Regions from separate parts of the Rossellomorea sp. NPDC071047 genome, predicted to be linked through region 2. Evidence: predicted binding sites of a transcription regulator. Region 2 holds the regulator's gene; each other region holds the start of a gene.
What was found. Region 2 encodes LexA, which represses DNA repair genes until DNA is damaged. Its sites were predicted from a motif close to CGAACATATGTTCG; they were not measured.

Region 1: uvrB (excinuclease ABC subunit UvrB) is a predicted target of LexA. The motif match lies at 1,850-1,863, and genes of this name have one in related genera.
Region 3: ACQKFO_RS08270 (carbohydrate kinase) is a predicted target of LexA. The motif match lies at 1,921-1,934, and genes of this name have one in related genera.

What each region holds. Positions count from the first base shown of each region.
Region 1 is NZ_JBNNJT010000003.1:312,448-317,460, forward strand. Features, by position in the region: gene uvrB (excinuclease ABC subunit UvrB) at 1-1,727, opposite strand, end outside; gene ACQKFO_RS13495 (CsbA family protein) at 2,324-2,554, opposite strand; gene ACQKFO_RS13500 (HD domain-containing protein) at 2,627-3,268, opposite strand; gene ACQKFO_RS13505 (alpha/beta fold hydrolase) at 3,346-4,116, opposite strand; gene ACQKFO_RS13510 (phosphoglycerate dehydrogenase) at 4,187-5,013, opposite strand, start outside.
Region 2 is NZ_JBNNJT010000001.1:1,149,372-1,154,384, reverse strand. Features, by position in the region: gene glnA (type I glutamate--ammonia ligase) at 1-1,049, shown strand, start outside; gene lexA (transcriptional repressor LexA) at 1,179-1,799, opposite strand; gene yneA (cell division suppressor protein YneA) at 1,957-2,283, shown strand; gene ACQKFO_RS06015 (YneB family resolvase-like protein) at 2,295-2,945, shown strand; gene ACQKFO_RS06010 (DUF896 domain-containing protein) at 3,051-3,284, shown strand; gene tkt (transketolase) at 3,473-5,013, shown strand, end outside.
Region 3 is NZ_JBNNJT010000002.1:101,060-106,072, forward strand. Features, by position in the region: gene ACQKFO_RS08255 (ABC transporter ATP-binding protein) at 1-577, shown strand, start outside; gene ACQKFO_RS08260 (siderophore ABC transporter substrate-binding protein) at 597-1,547, shown strand; gene ACQKFO_RS08265 (antibiotic biosynthesis monooxygenase family protein) at 1,549-1,857, shown strand; gene ACQKFO_RS08270 (carbohydrate kinase) at 1,978-3,072, shown strand; gene ACQKFO_RS08275 (pseudouridine-5'-phosphate glycosidase) at 3,107-4,024, shown strand; gene ACQKFO_RS08280 (PAS domain S-box protein) at 4,122-5,013, shown strand, end outside.

The DNA.
Region 1 (5,013 bases), on a different contig from region 2:
TCTTCCTGTATCGTCCGACGACGTCCTGTTTCATCCAGTGCTTTTTGCATAGAGTCGGTAATTTTGTCCGCGTACATGATGACCTTACCGTTACTATTACGGGCTGCACGGCCAATCGTTTGAATGAGGGAACGTTCAGAACGCAGGAACCCTTCCTTATCGGCATCCAATATGGTGACGAGTGATACTTCAGGAATGTCCAATCCTTCACGGAGCAGGTTGATTCCCACCAATACATCATATTTACCTAAACGAAGGTCACGAATAATTTCAATCCGTTCCAAAGTTTTGATTTCCGAATGCAAATATTGAACTTTAATACCCATTTCCTTCAAATATGCCGAGAGATCTTCAGACATTTTCTTCGTAAGGGTAGTCACAAGGACACGTTCATTTTTCTCGATACGTTCGTTGATTTCACCCAGAAGGTCATCGATTTGTCCTTCGATTGGACGTACTTCGATGATCGGATCCAGCAGTCCTGTTGGACGGATGATCTGCTCGACCATCTCAGGACTATGCTCCAACTCATATGGTCCTGGGGTTGCCGAAACATAGAGTAACTGCTGGGTTTTCTTCTCAAACTCTTCAAAGCGCAGGGGACGATTGTCCATGGCTGAAGGCAGACGGAAGCCGTGATCCACAAGAACCTTTTTACGGGCCTGATCCCCATTGAACATCCCCCTGATTTGAGGTAACGTCACATGGGACTCGTCGACCACAATTAAGAAATCGTCTGGAAAATAGTCCAGAAGAGTATACGGAGTCGATCCTGACGGCCTTAGTGTCAGGTGACGGGAGTAGTTTTCAATTCCCGAGCAAAAGCCCATCTCCCTCATCATTTCAAGATCATAACGTGTCCGTTGCTCCAGACGCTGAGCCTCGAGCAGTTTATTTTCTTCTTTCATGATGACTAATTGCTCTTCAAGTTCTTTTTCAATATTCTTGATGGCTACCTGTAATTTTTCTTCACGGGTTACGAAGTGGGAGGCCGGGAAAATCGCGATATGATCTCGTTCCCCCATAATTTCACCTGTCAGGGCATCCACTTCACGAATCCGGTCAATTTCATCTCCGAAAAACTCTACACGCATACAGTGTTCATCCCGGGAAGCCGGGAAAATTTCCACTACGTCGCCTCGCACACGGAAAGTTCCACGCTGAAAATCGATGTCGTTTCGTTCATATTGGATATCCACAAGCTTACGCAGCAATTGATTTCGTTCGATTTCCATTCCTGTACGCAGGGAAAGAACGAGCTCCCGGTATTCCTCCGGGTTACCTAAACCGTAAATACAGGATACGCTGGCAATGATGATGACATCTTTTCGCTCAAACAAAGAAGATGTGGCGGAGTGTCTGAGTTTATCGATTTCATCATTGATGCTTGCATCCTTCTCAATGAACGTATCCGTTTGAGGAACGTATGCCTCCGGCTGGTAATAGTCATAGTAACTGACAAAATATTCAACGGCGTTATCAGGGAAAAACTCTTTAAATTCACTGTAGAGCTGCCCCGCCAATGTTTTATTATGAGCAATGATGAGGGTCGGCTTTTCAACCTGCTTGATCACATTGGATACAGTGAATGTCTTTCCTGTCCCTGTAGCTCCAAGTAAGGTTTGATGACGTTTCCCTTCATTAATGCCTTGAACTAATTTTTCAATTGCCAGGGGCTGATCTCCCTCTGGTTTATATTTAGACTTGAGCTCGAATTGATCTTTCACCGTGAAACCTCCTATAATAAAGGACTGCTACCTTGTATTTACCTACTTATACCCATCTTAAACACTGTCCATTCTTCTATACACATTCTACCACATTTCCTACAATATTAACCAACAATAAGCGAACAAAAGTTCGTTTTTTATTTTTGTAGAGATATCATCATCTTGATTGTGGATAACTTTTGAAAAAGGAACAGTATAGAGGCTTGAATCATAATTTCGACATTTTACGTGAGGAAACATTGAGCATATATGAGATTTTCGACATAATCCGAGCATTTCTATACACACCCTGTGCACAACTATGTGTATAAGTCGATATTTCTTGTGGAAAATTCCTAAACTTATTCACAATTCGTCAAATTTCTTGTGCACAATGTTGATGAATGCGGATTCAATCTGTGAATAACATGTCCATTCCTTTACTTATTCACACTATTCTTTATTTATCCACAATTAAGATATCTGTTATAAACAGGAATTCCCTTCCTACCTTTTCAACGGTATATCCAAGCCCTATGGCATAAGAAAAACAGGCTCCACCTTTTAAAGGATAGAGCCTGTTTTCAAATACTTCTATACACCTGTCACCCAAATCATGCACTTCTCTTCGCTTTTTTCATCATCCGGTCGCTGTACCAGAATCCAACGGTCAACGAAGCCGCGTCTACGACAATAAGGAACCATGAATCTGTGTAACCCTTTGAAACCGACGCCGCAATGAGGGCTACGGTCAAGATCAATCCGACATAATGATTATACGTAACCCGTGTGAACAGAACGACAAGCAATCCTGGTAAAAATAAACCTAAAATGATTTTTGACACGTTCAACTCTCCTTAAAGATAAGGGAATAACACATATTCTACCGAAGTTTCCCCTATCTGGAAAGGGTTTTCCTACTCCTCACCCTGCTGAATTAATCTCTGGGTCCTTTCCTTCAACTCGCTATGGGGGATGAATTTTTCAGACAGCATATCAGGCAGGATGTATTCCAAGAAGTATTGTACGCACTCCAGGTCTTTGTATTTCACAATCGTGGATAGGGCTTCTTGATAAATTTCAATAAATAAAGGTTCCGGATTCCCTTTTTGAATTTCTCCAAAGGATTCATACAGAAGATCGATTTTGTCTGCGACAGATAAGACCCTTCCTTCAAGGGTATCGTCTTTCCCCTCTTTGAACCGTTCTCTGTACACTTCTTGAAATTGCGGGGGAAATTCTGTAGTGATGAATTTATTGACCATCTGATCTTCCACCTGGCTGAAGAGCTCACGCAACTCTCCCGATGCATACTTCACGGGGGTCTTGATATCGCCTGTAAATAACTCTGCGTAGTCATGATTCAGCGCTTTTTCGTACAGAGCTTTCCAATCGATGTTTTTTCCGTTCTGTTCCTCTACAGTCCCAAGAAATTGAGCTATTTTCGTTACCTTAAATGAGTGGCTGGCTACGTTATGCTCATGATACTTAAATCGCCCCGGACAGCGAATGAGTGTTTCTAGATCCGATAAGCTCTTAAAATAATGATGAATTCCCATGTTATTCTCCTCTCGTTGATCGACTTTACTTTATGAAAATAGTATCAAGTTGAAGGAGCAAGGGCAAAGATTATCCACTACTCCTTGGCTTCCAACCCTCCTATTTCTCCTAACAGTATATTATTTAGAGCATCGTGATAACGTGTGGGAATTTGATGCGAGGCTCCTGGAATGATATATATTTTCTTAGGATAACAATCGTTATACAGGGTAAGTTGAGAATTGATCCAATCCGACCTTTCCCCATAAATTAAGAGGAGCGGGATGGGAAGCTTCTCGACCTCCTTTATCCCGTCATAATGAAGCGATTGCTCGTAGAATTGATACCAAATATGGGGGTTCGCCTTATTCATATGATCCCTGAGCTTCTCACGCTCCAACTTGTCCTTGAAATGCGCTCTGGAAATAATCCCGGATAGTCGGGCCGGATGGTCACGGACCATTTTCATGCCCATATGGTGCATCCATTTCAGCTTGGGATTCGTGACTTTCGGATATCCCCCTACCAGTATGAGGGCGGAAACCCTATTTCCATAGGTACAGGAGAATGTTTGTCCTACTATTCCCCCTGCAGAATATCCAAGCATCACACATTCAGTAATTTTCAGATGGTCGAGGATCGCCCTTATGTCCTCTACAAACTCAGCGATACTTATATTCTGACCTAAGGTAAAGGAGTCTCCATGTCCTGTTAAGTCCGGAATGATGAGGCGAAAATGCCTGGAAAGCACATGCTGCTTTATGAAGGTCATCCTTCCCATTCCCGGGGGGTGGATCAAGACCAGGGGAGTCCCCTTTCCTAAGTCGTCAAAATAAAGATCTCTATCCTTAAAATTAATCATCGCCATAAAAATAAATCCTCCCTCAACCGCTTTACTACACATTGTTCTCGGGTTAAGGGAGTTCTAGTCACTTTATTTAAATGAGGCGGACGGAAACAACACCGTGTATTTCTTTCATCCTGCTTTTCACTTGATTTTGTTCTTCTGCGAGGAGTTTCTGATCCAAATCAATCATGGTATAGGCCCACGTATGTTTACTGCGGTTGATCATATCTGCGATGTTGACTGCGTACCCGGAGAGAACATTGGCGATTTGACTGACCATATTCGGGATGTTTTGGTGCATGACCGTCACCCGCATTTTCCCACTATAAGGTAGCTCCACATCTGGCAGGTTCACAGCATGCTTAATATTACCCGTTTCAAGATATGTTTTCAGCTGCTTTGTCGCCATGATGGCGCAGTTTTCTTCAGATTCTACGGTAGATGCACCCAAATGGGGAACAGGGACGACGTTTTTCATGTTCAACACCTTTTTATTAGGAAAATCCGTCACATATTTACGGACAATTCCTGCTTCAAGTGCCTTTTCCAGAGCATCTTCTTCTACTAACTCACCTCTTGAAAAGTTTAAGATCGTCATACCCCTTTTCATTTTCGTGAAGCCTTCTTCACTCACAAAGCTTGCGGTTTTGTCTGTTAATGGAATGTGCAGCGTCACAAAATCACACTCTGCCCATACTTCTTCAATATGATGAGCGCGCTTCACATCCTGGGATAAACGCCACGCTGCGTCCACAGATATAAATGGATCATAGGCGACCACATCCATCCCAAGGGCCAGGGCATCATTTGCGACAAGGACCCCAATCGCTCCCAAGCCTACAACACCAAGCTTCTTCCCTTTAATCTCACTTCCTACAAATTCTTTTTTCTTTGCTTCTACGACACTCGGAACGTCCT
Region 2 (5,013 bases):
TCTACAATCCAGATGGGACTCCATTCGAAGGAGATCCGCGTAACAATTTAAAGCGCATCTTAAGTCAAATGGAAGAGCTAGGGTTTACTGATTTCAATCTTGGACCTGAGCCAGAATTCTTCCTCTTTAAATTAGATGTAAATGGTGAGCCGACATTAGAATTAAACGATAACGGTGGCTATTTTGATTTAGCTCCTACAGATTTAGGGGAGAACTGCCGTCGTGATATCGCTTTAGAACTAGAAGAAATGGGCTTTGAAATCGAAGCATCTCACCACGAAGTTGCCCCTGGTCAACATGAGATCGACTTTAAATATGCAAGTGCATTAAGAGCATGTGATGATATCCAAACATTTAAACTAGTGGTTAAAACGATTGCACGTAAGCATGGATTACACGCGACATTCATGCCTAAGCCACTATTTGGTGTAAATGGATCAGGAATGCACTGTAACATGTCCCTATTCAAAAATGGGGAGAACTCTTTCTTCGATGAAAAGGGAGATCTGCAATTAAGCGATACTGCTCGTCAATTCCTTGCAGGTATCATTAAACATGCAACTGACTTTACAGCGATCACGAACCCGACTGTAAACTCATATAAGCGTTTAGTACCAGGATATGAAGCACCTTGTTATGTTGCGTGGTCTGCTCGTAACCGTAGCCCATTAATCCGTATCCCTGCTTCTCGTGGATTAAGCACACGTGTTGAAGTCCGTAGTGTTGACCCGGCGGCTAATCCATACCTGGCGATGGCTGTATTACTGGCAGCTGGATTGGATGGAATCAAAAATAACCTTCCTGCTCCTAAGCCAATTGACCGCAACATTTATGTTATGGACAAAAAAGAGCGTGAAGAAGCGGGAATCGTAGATCTTCCAGCAACTTTACACGCTGCATTAGAAAACCTTAAAACAAATGAAGTAATCGTTAAATCCCTTGGAGAACACATCTTCGAACACTTCGTTGAAGCGAAAGAAATCGAATGGGATATGTTCCGTACACAAGTACACCCATGGGAGCGCGAGCAATACATTCAAATGTATTAATCCTAATTGTAATTAATCAAAAAGGGGAGAGGGGTAGCAGAAATGCTAATCCCCCTCTCCTTTTTTTAGTGCATTCAAGAATACATATGAAATAAAGCCGCTATGTATACATAGCGGCTTTATTTCATATTAATGTACTTGACGATAAACCCCGACAACTTTTCCTAAAATGGATACATTTCTTAAAATGATCGGAGCCATAGTTGAATTCTCTGGTTGTAATCGAACATAATCCTTTTCTTTAAAGAAGCGTTTAACAGTCGCTTCATCTTCCTCGGTCATCGCTACGACGATATCTCCATTGTTCGCTGTTTGTTGCTGACGCACAATAACAAAATCCCCATCCAAGATCCCGGCTTCTATCATACTGTCACCCATGATTTCCAGCATGAAGACCTGTTCATCCGAAGGTGCCATACGCTCGGGCAGTGGGAAGAATTCCTCGACATTCTCAACAGCCGTGATGGGTTGACCGGCTGTAACCTTACCGATTAAAGGAACGTTAACAACCCGCTGACGCGGTATCGTATCCTCTTCAAGATTTAAGATTTCGATGGCTCTTGGTTTAGTGGGATCTCTGCGAATAAGACCTTTACTCTCTAACCTGGCCAGATGTCCGTGTACGGTGGAACTAGAAGCAAGACCAACGGCTTCCCCGATTTCCCGTACGGAAGGTGGGTACCCTTTTTCTCTAACTGCAATTTTGATATATTCTAGTATGTCCTGCTGTCTTTTAGACAATTTTGTCATGTTCACGCACCTCTATTATAGATCTTATGTTCCCATTATAGCATGTCTTTCCAGTCGATACAAACATAAGTTCGAATTTCTGTTGACACCAAACGAATGTTCGTATTACAATGAATATAACAAAAACAGAACAAACATTCGTATGGAGGTATTTTTTATGTTAACACACATTTGGAATCGTTTCTCTTACATTATTATATTATTTATTTTAGCGCTTTTATCTGCAGCCTATTTGCTAGTGGTTATGGCAAACCAGCCGTCATATCAAAGCATCACCGTCCAGGATGGAGACACACTATGGACTATTGCCAAACAGTACAATGAAGAATATTCTATGACAGTGGAAGAATTCATCGCTTGGGTAGGAGAGGAGAATAATCTCTCAACATTCTCAATCAAACCGGGTGAATCACTTGTGTTACCTATAGAAAATCCAACATTATCCACCCATTCAGACTATGAATTGGTAATGAACGAAGAATAGAGGGATAGAAGATGAAGGCAGTAATTTACTGCAGAGTCAGTACAAAGAAAGACACGCAGGAAACATCCTTGGAACGTCAAGAAGAGGAATTAGTGAAATTAGCACAAGAACACCAATACGAAGTGGTTGCTATCATAAAAGATCAAGCAAGCGGTTTTGAGTTGGATCGCCCTGGTGTTCTTGAACTTCTTGATTTGATTAAAGAGGAGTCGATTGAGGCTGTTCTCATACAGGACGAAACAAGAATTGGCAGAGGGAATGCCAAAATTGCTCTCATTCATTGTTTATTAAAAGAGGAAGTCAAGATCATCAGTCAAACACATAGTGGGGAGCTTCACTTATCTGAATCGGATTCTATGGTAATTAATATCGTAAGCATGGTTGAGGAGTATCAAAGGAAACTCCATAATTTAAAAATCAGACGAGGTATGAAAAGGGCAGTGGAAAATGGTTTTCAACCTCATAAAAATCTGAAAAATAAAGGGAATGCAGATGGAAGAGAGCGGATTGAAGTACCCGTTGAGGAAATTGTCAGGTTAAGGAAAAACGAACTGACATTTGCTGAAATTGCAGCCACTTTGAGGGGATTTGGGTATGATGTCTCCAAAGCTACCGTTCATAGGCGTTTTAAAGAATATATGTCTTCATTGGAAAATGCGTAACCCTTGTTTTATCTCCTTTAATTTAGTAACATGACGATAGTATTAATCTTAACTATTAGTTGTGTATTAGATCTTGCTGATTATGCAATAAAGGAGTTTTTATAGATGCTTTCAAAAACAAAAATGAATCGAATCAATGAACTTGCCAAGAAGTCCAAGAGTAGCGGACTAACTGAACAAGAAGCAAAAGAGCAGTCCAAGTTGAGAAAAGAATACCTGGAAACGTTTCGTCAATCGATGAAAGGTACCATTGAAAATACAAGAATCTTTGACCCGGAAGGTAATGAAGTGACCCCTAAGAAGATTCAGGATATACAGACTAAAAAGAAAATGCACTAAATGAATGAACTGCCAGGTCCATTTTAAATGGACCTGGCAGTTATTTTTTTCATTAAAAACCCTTATGATTTCATAGGGGTTTTTATTTTCAACGATTATAAAGTCATGTTATCATTCAAGATAGTTGTATAAACTATCAAAGAAGATTAATATTAATAAGGTACATTAAAAGGAAGGATGTCTGACATATGTTTGATAACACAGATCAATTAGCAATTAATACAATTCGTACATTATCTATTGACGCAATTGAAAAAGCGGGTTCTGGACACCCCGGAATGCCGATGGGAGCAGCTCCGATGGCTTATGCTCTTTGGACAAGATTCATGAATCATAATCCGAAAAACCCTGAGTGGTTTAACCGGGACCGCTTCGTTTTATCTGCCGGTCATGGATCCATGCTATTATATAGCCTGCTTCATTTATCAGGTTATGACGTTTCAATGGAAGATCTTAAGGAATTCCGTCAATGGGGAAGTAAAACTCCGGGTCACCCGGAATACAAACATACTCCAGGAGTAGAGGCTACGACTGGACCATTAGGACAAGGAATCGGTATGGCAGTCGGTATGGCACTAGCTGAAAGACATTTAGCGACTACATACAATAAGGATCAATACGATATGGTAGATCATTTTACATATTCTATCTGTGGAGATGGAGACTTAATGGAGGGTGTGGCCTCTGAAGCAGCTTCATTGGCAGGTCACTTGAAATTAGGTCGTCTAGTAGTTCTCTATGATTCAAATGATATTTCACTTGATGGAGAGTTAGACAAATCTTTCTCTGAAAGTGTGAAAGGCCGATTTGAATCATATGGTTGGCAATATATTCGTGTTGAAGACGGAAATGACCTTGATGAAATTTCCAAAGCAATTGAAGAGGCTCAAGGTGATACTACCCGTCCAACTATGATCGAAGTTAAGACGGTCATCGGATACGGAGCTCCTAATAAATCAGGGAAATCTGCAGTTCACGGTGCTCCGCTTGGTGAAGACGAAATGAAGCTAACGAAAGAAGCTTATCAATGGACGTTTGAGCAGGATTTCCATGTGCCTGAGGAAGTTTACAGCAGATTCGAGGAAAAAATCCAACAAGCAGGTTCTGAAAAAGAAGAAGCTTGGGCTGACCTATTCATAAAATATAAAGAAGAGCATCCAGAGCTTGCTGTCCAATTAGAAGGAGCAATCAAAGGCGATCTTCCAGAAGGATGGGATAAAGATATCCCGGTATATGAAGAAGGAAAAGCACTGGCAAGCAGAGCTTCCTCCGGTGAAGTCTTAAATGCGATTGCAAAGAATCTTCCTTCATTCATTGGCGGATCAGCTGACTTAGCCGGATCTAACAAGACGATGATTAAAGATGAAGCAGACTTTACACATGAATCGCCTGAGGGTCGTAATATCTGGTTCGGTGTTCGTGAGTTCGGTATGGGTGCAGCCATGAATGGTATGGCTCTTCACGGCGGTCTGCACGTATTCGGAGGAACATTCTTCGTATTCAGTGACTATTTAAGACCTGCTATCCGCTTAGCGGCTCTAATGGGCTTACCTGTGACATATGTATTCACACATGATAGTATCGCAGTCGGAGAAGATGGACCTACCCATGAACCTGTAGAACAGCTTGCTTCACTTCGTGCGATGCCTAACCTTTCTGTCATCCGCCCTGGTGACGGAAATGAAGTTGCTGCAGCATGGAAATTATCATTAGAGTCTAAGGATCAGCC
Region 3 (5,013 bases), on a different contig from region 2:
GGCCGATCTCAGGAAAATGAATTCAGACGATCTTGCCAAAAGAGTCGCGATCTTAAAGCAATCCAACTTTCTTAACGTCCGTTTGACGGTGAGGGAACTGGTATCGTTTGGACGATTTCCTTATTCGAAAGGACGATTGACAGAAGATGATGAGAGGGCAGTTAACCAGGCGCTTGATTATATGAATCTGGTGGACTTAGAGGGGAACTACTTAGAAGAATTATCAGGTGGGCAAAGGCAGCGGGCATTCATTGCCATGGTCATCGCCCAGGATACCGATTATATTCTCCTGGATGAACCCCTGAACAACCTGGACATGAAGCATTCGGTCCAGATTATGAAAATTCTGCGCAGATTAGTAGATGACCTGGGAAAGACGGTCGTCATCGTCCTGCATGACATTAACTTTGCCTCTGTTTATTCAGACAGAATCGTAGCGATGAAAAACGGAAAGGTCATTAGAGAAGGTTCAACAGATACCATCATACAAACCCAAACATTAAAGGAAATCTATGATATGGATATTCCTGTGCAACAGATGAATGACAATCGGATTTGTGTGTATTTTAATTCATAAAAAAAGAGGAGAAAAGAAAATGAAAAAATGGTCATTTATAACAATATTACTTACAGTCTTAGTAGTTTTGGCAGCGTGCGGTTCAAAGGAAGAATCAACGATAGAAGCGAAGAGGTCCAGTGGAAATGAAGAAACGAAAGAAATCACAGTAAAGCATGAGCTTGGCGAAACGAAAGTGAAACAAAACCCTGAAAAGGTAGTCGTGTTTGATTTCGGTGTCCTTGATACGTTAGATGAACTTGGAGTGGAAGTAGCGGGAGTACCGCAAGCAACCATTCCTCCATACCTGGAAAAGTACAGCAGCTCAGACTATACGAACGTAGGAAGTTTGAAAGAGGCGGATTTTGAAGCGATCAGCTCGATGAAGCCGGATGTGATTTTCATCTCTGCACGCCAATCGGAAATGTATGAAGAATTCGCAAAAATCGCTCCGACTGTGTATGTTCAAACGGATTATACCAATTACATGGAATCGTTCACGAATAACATGGAAACCATTGCAGAAATCTTTGATAAAGAAGATGAAATGAAGAAGGAATTAGAGGATGTTCAAGCAGAGGTCGACAGCATTAAAGAGAAAACTGGAGGCCTTGATAGCAAAGCATTGATCTTGATGGGGAATGAAGGAGAAGTAAGTGCATACGGACCGGGATCACGTTTCGGAATTCTTCACGATGTATTTGGATTCAAGCCTTCTGATGAAAACATAGAAGAATCCACTCACGGACAAAATGTTACGTTTGAATATGTATTGGAACAAAATCCAGATGTACTGTTTGTGATCGACCGTGATGCTGCATTTGATCCTAACGCAAGCGTCAAAGATTCAATTGAAAACGAACTTGTACAAAAGACGAACGCCTACAAAAAGGAAAAAATCGTATATCTGAATGGTGGCCCATGGTACCTTTCAGGAGGCGGACTTCAATCGATGAAACAAATGGTTGAAGATGCGAAGGCAGGTTTATAATATGTTTTATCAAATAAAGAGCCTGGCAGTGAAAGAGGGAACATCATCTAAAGTGGTTGAAAGGTTTTCTGGTGAGGGATTGATTGAAAAGCAGCCAGGGTTTATAGACTTAAAGGTCCTCGTCAAAAAAGTCCGCCGCGGCGACGAAGAAGTGATTGTCATGATTCAATGGGAGTCGGAAGCGGATTGGAAAAATTGGGAGAAGAGCCCTGAGCATATTGCAGGTCATAAAGCGAGTGCCGGCAAGCCTAAGCCCGACCATATCCTTGAATCGAGTCAACATGTGTATGAGGTAAAGGCAAGTAAATAATGAAATTAAGTGTCCTGAGTAATATCGGGACGCTTTTCTTTTATTTTCCATCTTGTCTAAATTCAAACAAAAGTTTAGAATATTAACAAAAGTTATTTTTCTTTATAGGGGTGGGAGCTTGTGAACGAAAAAGAAAAGCTTTTGTTGACGTATATTGAGGAAAATCCATTTATGACTCAACAGGAATTGTCCGAGCGAAGCGGGATGTCACGCTCAGCCGTTGCGGGGTATATTTCGAATCTGGTGAAGCAGGGGAAAATCATGGGGCGTGCGTATGTTCTTCCGAAGAAAAACGGGATCACGTGCATCGGGGGAGCGAATATCGACCGGAAGCTTCAGTTGGACGGAAAATTGATTGCTGAAACATCAAACCCTGCTAGAACAGAGCAATCCAGTGGTGGCGTGGCTCGCAATATTGCCGAGAATTTAGGACGGTTAGGAAAACTGGCCAATTTGATAACAGTTGTAGGAGAAGATACGGAAGGAAGCTGGCTTTTATCTCAAACGAAGTCGTATGCCGATGTATCCGCATCCCAGCGGCTTCTAAATGAAAGCACCGGGGCTTACTCCGCCATATTGGACGAACGAGGGGAAATGCTGTTTGCCCTTGCTGATATGAACATTTATGAAAGCGTTGACATTGGTTTTATTGATAAGAGATGGGGATTGATTTCTTCATCGGAAATGGTACTGCTTGACACCAATTTTCCAGAGGAAGTACTTAAATACATCATCCGCAGGTGTCAAACGGAGGGAGTGCCCCTTACGATCATCCCGGTTTCTGAACCGAAAGTGTTGAAGCTGCCAACATCATTGGAAGGGGTTTCTTGGTTCATATGCAACAAAGGGGAAGCAGAAACGTATTTAGGAATGACGATCGAGACAGAGGGTGACTATTTTAAAGCGGCCAAAGCCATCACTCAAAGGGGGGCGGAAAGGGTCGTGATTACCCGGGGAGATCAAGGATTAATTTATTACACTACTTATAAAGAGGCGAGAGCCGTTCTCCCTCCCAAGGTAGAAGTCGCTGATGTGACCGGTGCTGGAGATGCCCTTGTCGCAGGAATATTATTCGGTTATTTAAAAGGATCCGATACAGACGGAGCCTGCCGGATCGGGGTGATCTGCTCGTCGATTACTCTGCAATCTAAATTTACGGTGGCACCAACGTTGAACAAGACCAAGCTTCAACAAGAGTTTAGTCATTACTATTGATTAGGGGGAAAGGTACGTGAATATCAATTCATATATGGAATACTCACAGGAAGTATCAGAAGCAAGGAAGACGGGAAAGGCGATTGTGGCATTGGAATCAACGATTATTTCTCATGGAATGCCTTATCCACAAAATGTGAAAACCGCCCGTGAAGTAGAGGATATCGTTCGTTCAAAGGGGGCAGTGCCGGCAACGATTGCCATTTTGAACGGGAAAATCAAGATCGGATTGTCTCATGAAGAGCTTGAATATTTAGGACAGGCGACGGATGTGATCAAGGCAAGCCGCCGCGACATCCCATATATCCTTTCTTCTAAAAAGGACGGAGCGACTACGGTTGCTGCTACCATGATCTGCGCAGAGCTTGCTGATATTTCCGTTTTCGTGACAGGAGGCATTGGTGGTGTTCACAGAAATGCAGAGGTGACGATGGATGTTTCAGCGGATCTTGAAGAACTTGCCGTGACGAATGTGGCCGTTGTCTGCGCAGGCGCAAAATCCATTCTGGATATAGGCTTGACGATGGAATACTTGGAAACGAAAGGGGTGCCTGTTTTAGGATACGGAACAGAATCCTTACCTTCCTTTTACACAAGAAGCAGTCCTTTTTCAGTGAACTATAAAGTTGACACACCAGAAGAGACGGCAGACATTTTAAAAGCAAAATGGGATCTTGGCTTAAAGGGTGGCGTGGTGGTAGCTAACCCGATCCCTGACCAGGACGCACTGGATGAAAACGAGATGAATAGAATCATAGAAAGAGCATTAAAAGAAGCAGAAGAACAAGGGATTGCCGGAAAGGAAGCAACACCATTCCTCCTGGGCAAAGTAAAGGAATTAACAGACGGAAAGAGCCTTACAGCAAATATCGCACTTGTAAAAAACAATGCTCATGTAGGGGCAGATATTGCCGTTCAGTATGCAAAGCTTGCGAAGGTAGAAAGTTACTAATCTATGTGAAAAATAGTGAAACCTGGGCAGATGGTCATGCCCAGGTTTTTATTATGAAATGGATTAACCGTTTATATGTTTGAAGAGGTAGGGTAAAATGGTGGTAAATAACGTTACGAAAAAGGAAGGTACTATGGCTGATATGCAACCCTATCATGCATTGAGTGTTGATTCGATTCCAGTCCCGGCTGCAATAATAGATGTGAAAGGCCAAACTTTCATAGTAGAGAATGAAGAGTGGAAAGGATTGACCCTGCAAGAAGAAAATCTTCTTCAGAAAATTTTAGTAGAAAAGAATTGTTCGATCCGATTAAATCATTATACCTACACGGTTAAACGTAAACAGATAGATGAACAAAAAGAATTAGTGATGGTTGTTCCAGAGGTGTGTGGAGAGAAGCACGTTTCCCATGATTATTCGAATAACTCCCGCTCGGCCATATATGAGTCTCTTATTTTCAACACCCCGACGTGTGTTTGTATCCTTGATAACAAAGGGAAAGTAGTGGAAATGAACCAATCCTTCCAGGAGCTGTTTCATATTCCGAATACCGTTCTGGGTGAGTCTCTGTGTAATCAAACACCCCTTCAGAATCAAGCCTTTATCACCTTAGTGATGAACGGAATAAGGGGAGTGAATACAACCGGGGAAGAAGTAACCTTCATGATGAATAAGGAACGGAAGATTACATGCAATATTACAATCTCCCCGGCCAATTACAAAAGCGATGGGACCGTCGACAGTGTCGGAATCATCCTTCACGACATCACGGAAAAGAAAAACTATGAAAACGAACTGGTTTCATTGAAAGCGGAACTTGAGAACACACTTCGGCTCCAAAAGACAATCACCTACAAGATCAATAAGAGAGATAATGAATTTGTTATCGAGATGGCGGCAGGGGAGCTATTGAAAAAATTAAATCTGACTCCTTCAAAGGTGATTGGTAAAACCATTGAAGAAGTATTTGACTCCCATCATTTAGGTA